2 regions of the Streptomyces sp. NPDC037410 genome follow, and region 1 is predicted to be linked to the other one. Evidence: riboswitches for the same ligand, from Rfam matches in the RefSeq annotation. Region 1 holds a riboswitch; the other holds the start of a gene.
What was found. A riboswitch is a leader RNA that binds a small molecule or an ion and turns the genes downstream of it on or off. The one in region 1 is predicted to bind glycine.
Positions count from the first base shown of each region.

Region 2: another riboswitch for glycine. It lies ahead of gcvP (aminomethyl-transferring glycine dehydrogenase); the one in region 1 lies ahead of gcvT (glycine cleavage system aminomethyltransferase GcvT).

Region 1 is NZ_JBVJWR010000028.1:46,644-53,055, forward strand. Features, by position in the region: gene ACZ7HT_RS32985 (L-serine ammonia-lyase) at 1-777, opposite strand, end outside; gene ACZ7HT_RS32990 (serine hydroxymethyltransferase) at 926-2,194, opposite strand; gene gcvH (glycine cleavage system protein GcvH) at 2,227-2,607, opposite strand; gene gcvT (glycine cleavage system aminomethyltransferase GcvT) at 2,685-3,809, opposite strand; glycine riboswitch at 3,871-3,996, opposite strand; glycine riboswitch at 3,998-4,097, opposite strand; gene ACZ7HT_RS33005 (AAA family ATPase) at 4,260-4,916, shown strand; gene ACZ7HT_RS33010 (enhanced serine sensitivity protein SseB) at 5,149-5,889, shown strand; gene ACZ7HT_RS33015 (enhanced serine sensitivity protein SseB C-terminal domain-containing protein) at 6,023-6,412, shown strand, end outside.
Region 2 is NZ_JBVJWR010000005.1:393,998-400,409, forward strand. Features, by position in the region: gene gcvP (aminomethyl-transferring glycine dehydrogenase) at 1-2,842, opposite strand, end outside; glycine riboswitch at 3,022-3,121, opposite strand; gene ACZ7HT_RS11330 (PRC-barrel domain-containing protein) at 3,235-3,609, shown strand; gene ACZ7HT_RS11335 (DNA polymerase IV) at 3,661-5,028, opposite strand; gene ACZ7HT_RS11340 (MerR family transcriptional regulator) at 5,108-5,725, opposite strand; gene ACZ7HT_RS11345 (bifunctional nuclease family protein) at 5,918-6,391, opposite strand.

The sequences.
Region 1 (6,412 bases):
CGTCGGGTCGCCCTCGGAGCGCAGCTTGCGGGCCAGGGTGGCGGCGCGGCGGCGGACCTTCAGGCCGCCCGGCAGGATGCCCTCGCGGGACATGCCGCGCGCGACGCAGGCCTGCATGACCCGCCAGATCTCCAGGAGGCCCGCGCGGATCTCGTCCTCGGTGCGCCAGGCCTTCTCGTTCTCCAGCATCAGGGAGGAGATCGACAGGCCGGTGTCCTTGGCGAGGCGGAGCAGCTCGTCGCCGGTGCGGAAGGGGTACTTCAGGACGGTGTCGTCCGGGATGATCGGACTCTCGCCGGCCACCGCGTCCTCGTCGACGACGAAGCCGCCGCCGACCGAGTAGTACGTCTTCTCCAGGACGAGCCCGCCCTCGGCGTCGTACGCGAAGCACGTCATGCCGTTGGCGTGGTACGGGAGCGCCTTGCGGCGGTGCAGGATCAGGTCGTCGTCGAAGGAGAACGGGACCTCGTGGGCGCCGAGCAGGTTGATCTTCCCGCTCGCCTTGATCCGCTCGAACTCGTCGTCGGCGGTCTCCACGTCGACCGTGCGCGGCGAGTTGCCCTCCAGGCCGAGCAGGACGGCCTTCGGGGTGCCGTGGCCGTGGCCGGTCGCGCCGAGCGAGCCGTACAGCTCCGCTCGTATCGAGGCCGTGTGGGCGAGCAGGCCCTCGTTCTTCAGGCGGCGGGCGAACATCCGGGCAGCCCGCATCGGGCCCACCGTGTGGGAGCTCGACGGACCGATGCCGATCGAGAACAGGTCGAAGACCGAGATGGCCACGGGAGGACTCCTTGTGGGGGCTAGACGCCGTTGTCTGCCGGGGTGGAGCAGAAAGGCTGAGCATGGAGCGGGGCACCACGCTCACTGTCCAGTGTGCGTGGTGCCCCGGAGCTTCGTCCGAACGAAACCGGAACTAAAGCGTACGAAATTACTTCAGGCCGGGGTACAGCGGGTGCTTGTCCGCCAGAGCGGTCACCCGGGCCTTGAGGGCCGCGGCCTTGTCGGCGTCGAAGCCCGGCTTGAGGGTCTCGGCGATGACGTCGGCGACCTCGGCGAAGTCCTCGGCCTGGAAGCCGCGGGTCGCGAGGGCCGGCGTGCCGATGCGCAGACCGGAGGTGACCATCGGCGGGCGCGGGTCGTTCGGAACGGCGTTCCGGTTGACCGTGATGCCGACCTCGTGGAGACGGTCCTCGGCCTGCTGGCCGTCGAGCTCGGAGTCGCGCAGGTCCACCAGGACCAGGTGCACGTCCGTGCCGCCGGACAGGACGGAGACACCGTGGGCGGTGACGTCGTCCTGGACCAGGCGCTCGGCGAGCGCGCGGGCGCCGTCCAGGGTGCGCTGCTGGCGCTCCTTGAACTCCTCCGAGGCCGCGACCTTGAAGGAGACGGCCTTGGCCGCGATCACGTGCTCCAGCGGGCCGCCCTGGAAACCGGGGAAGACCGAGGAGTTCAGCTTCTTCGCGAACTCCTTCTTCGCCAGGATGATGCCGCCGCGCGGGCCGCCGAGCGTCTTGTGCGTGGTGGAGGTCACCACGTCCGCGTACTCGACCGGGTTCGGGTGCAGACCGGCGGCGACCAGGCCCGCGAAGTGGGCCATGTCGACCCACAGGTAGGCCTCGACCTCGTCGGCGATCCGGCGGAACTCGGCGAAGTCCAGCTGACGCGGGTAGGCGGACCAGCCCGCGATGATCACCTTGGGGCGGTGCTCCTTGGCGAGGCGCTCGACCTCGGCCATGTCGACCAGACCGGCCTCGTCCACGTGGTACGCGACCACGTTGAACTGCTTGCCGGAGAAGTTCAGGCGCATGCCGTGGGTGAGGTGGCCGCCGTGCGCCAGGTCGAGACCCAGGATCGTGTCGCCCGGCTGGGCGATCGCGAACAGGGCGGCCTGGTTCGCCGAGGCGCCGGAGTGCGGCTGCACGTTGGCGTACTCGGCGCCGAACAGGTCCTTGATCCGGTCGATCGCGATCTGCTCGGCCACGTCGACGTGCTCGCAGCCGCCGTAGTAGCGGCGGCCCGGGTAGCCCTCGGCGTACTTGTTGGTGAGGACGGAGCCCTGGGCCTCCATGACCGCGACCGGAGCGAAGTTCTCCGAGGCGATCATCTCGAGGGTGGACTGCTGACGGCGGAGCTCGGCGTCGACGGCGGCGGCGACGTCGGGGTCCAGCTCGTGGAGGGGAGTGTTCAGAAGCGACATGAATCGATCCCTAGGGGGTCTCGGGCCCGGTCTCAGTTCCCGGCGGTGAGCTCGGTGTACTGGTCGATGGAGAGCAGGTCCTTCGGCTCCTCGGAGATCCGGACCTTGAACAGCCAGCCACCCTCGAACGGAGCGGAGTTCACCAGGGACGGGTCGTCCACGACGTCCTGGTTGGCCGCGACGACCTCGCCCGTGACGGGGGAGAACAGGTCGCTGACGGACTTGGTCGACTCCAGCTCGCCACAGGTCTCGCCCTCGGTGACGGTCTCGCCGACCTCGGGGAGCTGGGCGTAGACGACGTCACCGAGCGCGTTGGCCGCGAATTCCGTGATGCCGACCGTCGCGACGCCGTCGACCGGCGCCGACAGCCACTCGTGCTCCTTGGTGTAGCTCAGCTGCTGGGGGTTGCTCATGACCTGATTCTCCTGGATCGGGGGAGTACTGATGAACGTGGGTCTTACGGGATGAGACGCGGAACGAGACGACTGCGTCACTTCTGGCGCTTGTAGAACGGCAGCGCCACGACCTCGTAGGGCTCGTGGGTGCCGCGGATGTCCACACCGACGCCCTCGGTCCCGGGCGTGGCGTGGGACGCGTCGACGTACGCCATCGCGATCGGCTTTCCGAGGGTCGGGGACGGGGCGCCGGAGGTGACCTCGCCGATGACCTCGCCGTTCGCGACGACCTGCATGCCGGCGCGCGGGACGCGGCGGCCCTCGGCGATCAGGCCGACGAGCTTGCGCGGCGGGGCGGTCTCGGCGCGCTCGGCGGCCTTCTCCAGGGCCTCGCGGCCGACGAAGCGGCCCTCGTTCGTCGTCTTCTCGAACTTCACGACGCGGCCCAGGCCGGCGTCGAAGGGGGTGAGGGCCGTGGTCAGCTCGTGGCCGTACAGCGGCATGCCCGCCTCCAGGCGGAGCGTGTCGCGGCAGGACAGGCCGCAGGGGATCAGGCCGACGCCCTCGCCCGCCTCGGTCAGCGCCTTCCAGACGCCCTCGGCGTGCTCGGGCTTCAGGAACAGCTCGAAGCCGTCCTCGCCGGTGTAGCCGGTGCGGGCGATCAGCGCGGGCACGCCGGCGACCGTGCCGGGCAGGCCGGCGTAGTACTTCAGGCCGTCCAGGTCGGCGTCGGTGAGCGACTTCAGGATGCCGGGGGACTCCGGGCCCTGGACGGCGATCAGGGCGTACGCGTCGCGGTCGTCGCGGACCTCGGCGTCGAAGCCCTCGGAGCGGGCGACCAGGGCGTCCAGGACGACCTGGGCGTTGGAGGCGTTGGCGACGACCATGTACTCGGTCTCGCCGAGGCGGTAGACGATCAGGTCGTCGAGGATGCCGCCGTTCTCCTGGCAGATCATCGTGTAGCGGGCGCGGCCGTTGCCCACGGTCGAGATGTTGCCGACGAGGGCGTGGTCGAGGAGCTCCACGGCCTGCGGGCCGGTGACGGTGATCTCGCCCATGTGGGAGAGGTCGAAGAGGCCGGCCTTGGTGCGGACGGCGTTGTGCTCGTCGCGCTCGCTGCCGTAGCGCAGCGGCATGTCCCAGCCGGCGAAGTCGGTCATGGTCGCGCCCAGCGAACGATGCAGGGCATCGAGGGCGGTCAGACGGGGGGCAGTGCTCATGGGGTGGCTCCCGGGTCCCAAGGGCGTGATCGGTGACGAAAACACATGACGGGCGAGGACGTCCTCCCCATCTGTCATGGAACCTGAGAGGTTCACCGAGGGCATCCCGGCGCCGACGAAACGGCGCCGAGTGGTCGGCTTGCACCTTGGGTGGGGACACCCAGGGGTGTCCCGCTTTTCAGATCTGCCTCATCCACGCGGTACGGGGCCTGAGAGATTCAAGGGAGGGTCTTGCTCCTTCGGCGCCCGGACGCGCTCGGCGGTCCGGAACTCTCCCGCGCGGATTCGAGCGGCCGGTATGCGGTTGTACGGCGACTGTGCGCGCCTGGCGCGCACATCATCGCACGCGGTGTCGGCGGGGCAAATCACTTGTGCCGCATTACCGTTTCTTTACACTTCTTGGGCAAGGGTCTCCTCGGGTTCTCCTGAGGCCCGACAGGGGGGAGCGCGATGAGGATCCAGCACACCGGCGCATACGCGGCGAGTACCGGCATACCGTCCCAGCGGGCCCGCGCCCGGAGCCGCGGCCGCCTCCTGCGGGACCTGCGCGAGCGCGGCGGCCGCGGCCCCCGCACCCTCACCTTCGCCGCCGGCGACCTCGTCGTCGTCTCCGGGCTGCCCGGCAGCGGCAAGTCCACCCTGATGAAGCGCGCCGCCCAGGGCAGCGGCATCGACTCCCAGGACGCCCGCGAGCGCTGGGAGGCCCGCATGCCGCGCCTCCTCCCGTACGCCGTCTACCGTCCCCTCGTACGGATCGCCCACTACGCCGGACTGCGCCGCGCCCTGCGCTCCGGCGCGAGCCTGATCGTCCACGACTGCGGCACCCAGTCCTGGGTGCGGGGCTGGCTCGCCCGCGAGGCGCGGCGGCGCGGCCGCGCCCTGCACCTGCTCCTCCTCGACGTCACCCCGGACACCGCGAAGGCCGGCCAGCACGCCCGGGGCCGGGGCGTCTCCGCGTACGCCTTCGCGCGGCACCGGCGGGCCGTCGGCCGGCTCCTGCGGGCCGCCGAGTCCGGCAGCCTGCCGCACGGCTGCGCCTCGGTGACCCTCCTCGACCGGGACTCCGCCGACGCCCTCCGCAGGATCGGCTTCCGGCAGGCCGCCTGAGGGGTTCCGCCCCGAGCCGGTCCTCGCCGCGCGCCCCGCCGATCCCCCGGGCGGCCCGCGGCTTCCAGGGTGCGCCGCCCGGCGCCGGTGTCCCCGGCCGTGTCCCGGGGCGGGACCGCGGGCGGTCCGGGACGCCCGTACCCTCCCTTTTGGCCGCGGCGGCGGCGACGCGGCGTTAGGGTGCTGCCGGGCGGCCGGTGCGGCAGGCCGTGCGAGAAGGGGAAACGCGACCGTGGACGTGACGTGGCCGGGCAACGAGCTGGAAGAGGTCCTTGCCGCCTCCCTGGGCAACCCCGAGGCCGGGGGACGCCTCGTCGAGGTGCTGGGCCGCAGCCCGGTCTGGGTGCCCCTGCCCAACGGCGGCGGCCCCGACAGCCAGGACCTCGACCTCGCCACCATGGAGATCGAGGGCGCGGCCTTCGTCCCCGTCTTCAGCTCCGAGCAGCAGTTCCTCGCCTGCGTCGGCGACCACATGTCGTACACCGTCGCCCCGGCCCGTGACTTCGCCCGCGGCCTGCCCCCGCAGCTCGGCATCGTCGTGAACCCCGGCGGCACCGTCGGCGTCCCGCTGCCCCCGCCCGCCGTCGCCGAGCTCTGCCGCGTCGGCCGCACCCCGCTCGACGGCCCCGCCAGCGGCGGCCGCGTCCGGCTCTTCGAGCCCGACTGGCAGGACGACCCGGTCGACTTCCTCGCCGCCGCCTCCGCCGAGTTCGAGGCCATCGGCACCGTCGCCACCGCCCGCCGCGCCCTCGCCAGCGTCGAGGGCGGCGAACCCGCGCTCTTCATCGGCGTCCAGGTCTCCCACTGGGAGGGCGCCGACCGCACCGCGCCCCTGGACGCCCTCGGCCGCGCCCTCGGCCGGGTCGAGGTCGCCTGGCCGGTCAACCTCATCCTGCTCGACATGGCGCAGGACCCGGTCGGCGACTGGATGCTGGAGCGGGTGCGCCCCTTCTACCAGCGCGCCGCCGTGTGACCGGCCCCCTGTTTAAGCTGAACTGACCGAGTCGCTGAACTGACCGCGTCGCTGGAAGACGCACGTGGTGGACGGAAGAGGGGCGGGACCCAGGGTGAGCACGACCGCTGCGGCCGGGGGACAGGTCGAGCACATGCTGCGCCAGGTGGCACCCGGACGCTACGACGCGTACGAGCAGCTGCTGCACGCCCTCGCCGACGGCGAGCTCCGGATGCTGCTGTGGCAGGGCGCCCCGGGCTCTCCCGACGCCCAGTACGGGAACATGGAGGTCGACGGCTTCGGCTACGCGCCCTGCGTCACCTCCGCCCAGGAGCTCGCCGCCTCCGGCTGGAACCGCGCCCACGAGCTCGTCACCGGCCGCGACATCGCCCGCGCCCTCTACCCCGACCGCTGGGGCGTCTGGCTCAACCCGCACGCCCCCGGCGGCGGCGTCGGCATCCCGTGGGCCGACCTGCGCCGGATCGCCACCGGTCTCGACCGGATGCCCGCCGGTCCGCTGCGCGTCACCGAGCCCGCCCTGGAG
Region 2 (6,412 bases), on a different contig from region 1:
TCCGGTCGCCGAAGGCGCCGTCGATGCGGCGCACCGGCGGCCAGTACTTGTCGGCGGCCGAGACACCGGCCGGGAAGACCGCCTCGTCGCGGGTGTACGGGTGGTTCCACTCGCCGCCCAGCGCGGCCGCGGTGTGCGGGGCGTTGTGCAGCGGGTTGTCGTCGGCGGGCCACTCGCCCGAGGCGACCTTCTCGATCTCGGCGCGGATCGCGATCATCGTGTCGCAGAAGCGGTCGAGCTCGGCCAGGTCCTCGGACTCGGTCGGCTCGATCATCAGCGTGCCGGCGACCGGGAAGGACATCGTCGGGGCGTGGAAGCCGTAGTCGATGAGGCGCTTCGCGAGGTCGTCGACGCTGACGCCGGTGGCCTTGGCCAGCGGACGGATGTCGACGATGCACTCGTGCGCGACCAGCCCGTTCGGACCGGTGTAGAGCACCGGGTAGTGCGGCTCCAGGCGCTTGGCGATGTAGTTCGCGGCGAGCACGGCGACCTGGGTGGCGCGCTTGAGGCCCTCGCCGCCCATGAGGCGCACGTACGACCAGGAGATCGGCAGGATGCCGGCGGAGCCCCAGGGGGCGGCCGAGATCGGGCCGACGCCGGTCTCCGGGCCCGCGGTGGGCTGGAGCGGGTGGTTCGGCAGGTACGGGGCGAGGTGGGAGCGGACGCCGACCGGGCCGACGCCGGGGCCGCCGCCGCCGTGCGGGATGCAGAAGGTCTTGTGCAGGTTCAGGTGCGAGACGTCGCCGCCGAACTTGCCCGGCTTGGCCAGACCGACCAGCGCGTTGAGGTTGGCGCCGTCGACGTACACCTGACCGCCGACCTCGTGGACCTCGGCGCAGATGTCGGCGACGTGCTCCTCGAACACACCGTGCGTGGACGGGTAGGTGATCATCAGCACGGCGAGCTCGTCGCGGTACTGGGCGATCTTGGCGCGCAGGTCCTCGACGTCGACCTCGCCGTCCTCGGCGGTCTTGACGACGACGACCTTCATGCCGGCCATCACCGCGGAGGCGGCGTTGGTGCCGTGCGCGGAGGACGGGATGAGGCAGACGGTGCGCTGCTCGTCGCCGTTGGCGCGGTGGTAGGCGCGCACGGCCAGGAGGCCGGCGAGCTCGCCCTGCGAGCCGGCGTTCGGCTGGATCGACACCTTGTCGTAGCCGGTGACCTCGGCCAGGCGCTCCTCCAGCTCGGTGATGAGCGTGACGTAGCCCTGGGCCTGGTCGATCGGGGCGAAGGGGTGGATCTGGCCGAACTCGGGCCAGGTCACCGGCTCCATCTCGGTGGTCGCGTTCAGCTTCATGGTGCAGGAGCCGAGCGGGATCATGCCGCGGTCGAGCGCGTAGTCGCGGTCCGCGAGCTTGCGCAGGTAGCGCAGCATCGAGGTCTCGGAGCGGTGCGCGTGGAAGACCGGGTGGGTCAGGTACGCGTCGGAGCGCAGCAGACCGGCGGGGAGGGTGTCCTCGGTGGCGGCGTCCAGGGCCGCCACGTCGGCGGTGACGCCGAAGGCGCCCCAGACCGCGGCGAGCTGCGCGCGGGTGGTGGTCTCGTCGCAGGAGACGTACACCAGGTCGGCGTCGGCACGGTAGAGGTTCACGCCGGCCTCGCGGGCGGCGGCGACGACCTCGTCGGCCTTGCCGGGCACGCGGACGGCGAGCGTGTCGAAGTACGAGCCGTGCACGACCTCGACGCCGCCGGCGGTGAGACCCGCGGCGAGGATGGCGGCGTAGCGGTGGGTGCGCTCGGCGATCTGCTTCAGACCGTCCGGGCCGTGGTAGACGGCGTACATGCCGGCCATGACGGCGAGCAGCACCTGGGCCGTACAGATGTTGCTGGTGGCCTTCTCGCGGCGGATGTGCTGCTCGCGGGTCTGCAGGGTCAGGCGGTAGGCCTTGTTGCCGTCGGCGTCGACGGAGACACCGACCAGCCGGCCGGGCATCGAGCGGACGTGCTTGTCCTGGACCGCCATGTAGCCGGCGTGGGGGCCGCCGAAGCCCATGGGGACGCCGAAGCGCTGCGTCGTACCGACGGCGATGTCGGCGCCCAGCTCGCCCGGCGAGGTGAGCAGGGTGAGCGCGAGCAGGTCGGCGGCGACGGTGACGATCGCGCCGAGCTCGTGCGCGGCGTCGATCAGCGGCTTGATGTCGCGGACGGCACCGGAGGCGCCCGGGTACTGGAGGAGCACACCGAAGACACCGCGCTCGGCGACCTCGGCGGGGATGCCCTCGCTCAGGTCGGCGACGACGACCTCGACACCGGTCGGCTCGGCGCGGGTCTCGATGACGGCGACGGTCTGCGGCAGGGCGTCGGCGTCGACGAGGAAGACACCGTTCTTGACCTTGCCGATGCGGCGGGACAGCGCCATGGCCTCGGCGGCGGCGGTGCCCTCGTCGAGGAGGGAGGAGCCGGCGGTGGGCAGACCGGTCAGGTCGGCGACCATGGTCTGGAAGTTCAGCAGGGCCTCCAGGCGGCCCTGGGAGATCTCCGGCTGGTACGGCGTGTAGGCCGTGTACCAGGCGGGGTTCTCCATGACGTTGCGGAGGATCACCGGCGGGGTGAAGGTCCCGTAGTAGCCGAGACCGATCATCGGGGCGAGGACCTGGTTGCGGTCGGCGAGCGCGCGCAGCTCGGCGAGGACCTCGGCCTCGGTGCGCGCGGCCGGCAGGCCCAGCGCCTCGGCGTTCTTGATCACGTCCGGCACCGCGGCGGCCGTGAGCTCGTCGAGCGAGCCGTAACCGACCTGGGCGAGCATCTTGGCCCGAGCCTCGGCGTCGGGCCCGATGTGCCGCTGCTCGAACGGGATGCCCTGTTCGAGCTCGGAGAGCGGAGTGCGGTTGGCGGTCATGTACGGAGGCCTCCTGGTCGTCACGACCTGCGAGGGGCACCACGGCGCGGGTACCCGGACGGCCTCCCCCTCTGTCATTTCAACCTGAGAGTTTCACCGGCACGCCTCGCGGCACGCCGGCTTTCACCGTCGGTGAGAGCGGAATGCCGTCGGACATCCGCTCTGCTTTCCAGAGTGACCTCGTCCGCGCGGTACAGGGGCCTGAGAGATTCCGGGGAGGATTTGCTCCTTCGGCGCCCACCGGAAGATTTCTCCGGGGGACTCTCCCGCACAGGGTCGACAGCCACAACCAGCCTACCAGCGCGGTTGCGGCTTCCATCGCTCAAGTGGCCGACATCCCAGTTGTGCACTTTCGTAGGGGTGTAGAGCAGTTGCGACCAGTTGGAGGGACCGTGCAGACCGATATCGATCCGCGCAGCCTGATAGGCCGCAAGGCGTTCGACCGGAACGGGCACAAGATCGGAACCGTGGACGAGGTGTACCTGGACGACGCGACCGGCATCCCCGAATGGGCGGCCGTCCGCACGGGCCTGTTCAGCCGGGACGCCTTCGTCCCCCTGGAGCCGAGCGCCCTGCTCGACGACGGCCTCCACATCCCGTACGAGCGGGCCCTCATCAAGGACGCCCCCGACTTCGGCGTGGGCCGCCACCTCTCCCCCGAACAGGAACTCCAGCTCTACCGCCACTACAGCCTCGCCCTCCCGCCCCCGCCCGCGGACACCCCGGACCGGGACTTCGGCCGCCTGGCGGGCCAGGACGGCGCCTGAGGCCCCGGACCAGCGGCCACCGGAAGACCCGCACCGCACGGCCGGTGCGGGTCAGGCCGCCGCGTCGTCCCCCCGGACCAGCGGCAACGGTTCCGACGGCTCCAGGTCCGGGTCGTCCACGGCGAACGTCCGCACCCGCCCCGGCCCGGACCACGGCTCCTCGAAGCGCACCGTCACCCGGCCGACCCCGCTCCCCTGGACCCAGCCCGCCCCGTACACGGCGTGCCGCACGTCACGCCCGGGTGCCCACCCCCGCTCGGCGGTCTCGGTCGCGGTGGCAGGCGAGGCCTCGGCCTCCTCGGACGCGGCCTCCTCCGCCGCCGGCCGCTCCGCGGCCTCCGCCGCCGCCTCCGCCTGGGCGAACAGGTCCTCCTGCGTGTAGTCCGCGAGCCCGCTCACCCCCACCCCGAGGAGCCGCACGCCCCCCGTCGTGTCCACCGCCTCCAGGAGCCGCCCGGCGGCCTCCCGTACGACCGCCGGGTCGTCCGTCGGCCCCCGCAGTGTCTCGGACCGGGTCAGCGTGGAGAAGTCGTACCGCCGCACCTTCAGGACGATGGTCCGCCCCGAGTGCCCCGAGGCCCGCAGCCGCCCCACGCACCGCTCCGCGAGCCGTTCGACCTCGATCCGGATCCGTACCCGGTCGTGGATGTCCGCGTCGAAGGTGTCCTCGACGGACACGGACTTGGCGTCCCGCTCGGCCACCACGGGCCGGTCGTCGTACCCCTGGGCCATCCTGTACAGCGAGGTCCCGTGCGCCCGCCCGAGCAGCCGTACGAGCTCGTCCTCGCCCGCCTCCGCGAGATCGGAGACGGTGGTCATCCCGGCGCGCCGCAGATGCTCCCCGGTGGCCGGCCCGACCCCGGGCAGGATCCGCACCGACCGCGGCCCGAGCAGCTCCCGCTCGGTCCCGGGCTCGATCAGGACGAGCCCGTCCGGCTTGGCCTCCTCGGAGGCGATCTTCGCGATCATCTTGGCCCCGGCCAGCCCTACGGACCCGGTGAGCCCGGTCGTCGCGAGGATGTCCACCCGCAGCCGCTCCCCCACGGCCCGGGCGCTCGCGCTGTCGTCGGCGATACCGCCGGCTTCGAGGTCGACGAAGGCCTCGTCGAGGCTGAGCGGCTCCACGAGCGGGGAGAGCCGCCGGAGCAGCTCCATGACCTGGTCGCTGATCGAGCGGTAGAAGGCGAAGCGCGGCACGAGATAGGCGGCGTTCGGCGCGAGCCGTCGCGCCTGGCCCATCGGCATGGCCGAGTGCACGCCGAAGCGACGGGCCTCGTAGGAGGCTGTGGCGACCACACCGCGCGGCCCGAGACCGCCGACGACCACGGGCTTTCCGCGCAGGCTGGGCTTCGACGCCTGCTCTGCGGCGGCGAAGAAGGCATCCATGTCGAGATGCAGGATCGTGGGCGCGGCTCTCACACGTCCGATGCTGCCCTACGCCACTGACAACGCCCCCGCGGAACGCCCGGGAACCCCGGGCGAACCCCGGCAGAGGACCTCAGACCGCCCTGTCGCGCCGCCGCCGCGCCAGCTCGTCGCCCGGGTTGTGCCCGATCAGCGTCTCGCCGGTGTCGACCCGCTCCCCGTGGAGCTGGGACAGCGCGGCCTCGACGTCGCGCCAGACGACGCCGACGGCGATGCCGAAGACGCCCTGCCCGCCCTGGAGGAGGTCGACGACCTCGTCGGGCGAGGAGCACTCGTAGACCGTGGCCCCGTCGCTCATGAGCGTCATCCGCTCCAGGTCCCGGAAGCCGCGGGCCCGCAGGTGCTGCACGGCGGCCCGGATGTTCTGCAGGGCCACCCCGGTGTCGAGGAAGCGCTTGACGATCTTCAGTACGACGACGTCGCGGAAGCTGTAGAGCCGCTGCGTCCCCGACCCGTACGCGGGCCGCACGCTCGGCTCGACGAGTCCGGTGCGTGCCCAGTAGTCCAGCTGGCGATAGGTGATCCCGGCAGCCGCGCAGGCCGTCGGTCCGCGGTAGCCGATCGCCGCGTCGGCGATGCCGGCACCGGTGTCCGTCCCGAAGTCGCCCACACTGCCGTGAAGCGGATACGGACCGCTCTCCCCGGACACGCGTCCGAGCGAGCTCCCTGCCGTACCGTCCGCGCTGCTCATCACGCCGACCCTCCGTCCTTGACCTGCCCACACGAAGGTAGGCAGTCACCCGGGGTGCGTCAACGATCGCCACACTCGGCACGCCGAGTGATAATCACCCTGAGAGTGGTTTCACGTACCCCACTCCGGGGAAAGGCTACTCGAATGCTCTGACGGCACTCCGCGAACGACCTCCGGCCGCACCGCTCCGCCTCACTGACTGCTGCTCCCGAAGTCCTCCGGTGAGATCTGGTCGAGGAACTCGCGGAACTTCTCCACCTCGTCCTCCTGCTCGTCCGGAATCGCGATACCGGCGTCGTCCAGCACACCGTCGCTGCCGAAGATCGGCGTCCCGGTCCGCAAGGCCAGCGCTATCGCGTCCGACGGCCGCGCGCTCACCTCGACGCCGCTGGCGAAGACCAGCTCGGCGTAGAAGACCCCGTCACGAAGATCCGTGATGCGGACCTCGGTGAGCTCCTGTCCCACGGCCTCCAGCACGTCCTTGAACAGGTCGTGCGTCAGCGGCCGCGGCGGCGCCATCCCCTGCTGGGCGAAGGCGATCGCGGTCGCCTCCCCCGGTCCGATCCAGATGGGGAGGTACCGATCGCCTCCCACTTCACGCAGGAGCACGATCGGCTGGTTGGAGGGCATTTCCACCCGGACACCCACAACGTCGAGCTCGTTCACACAGCAACCCTAGGACGTGCC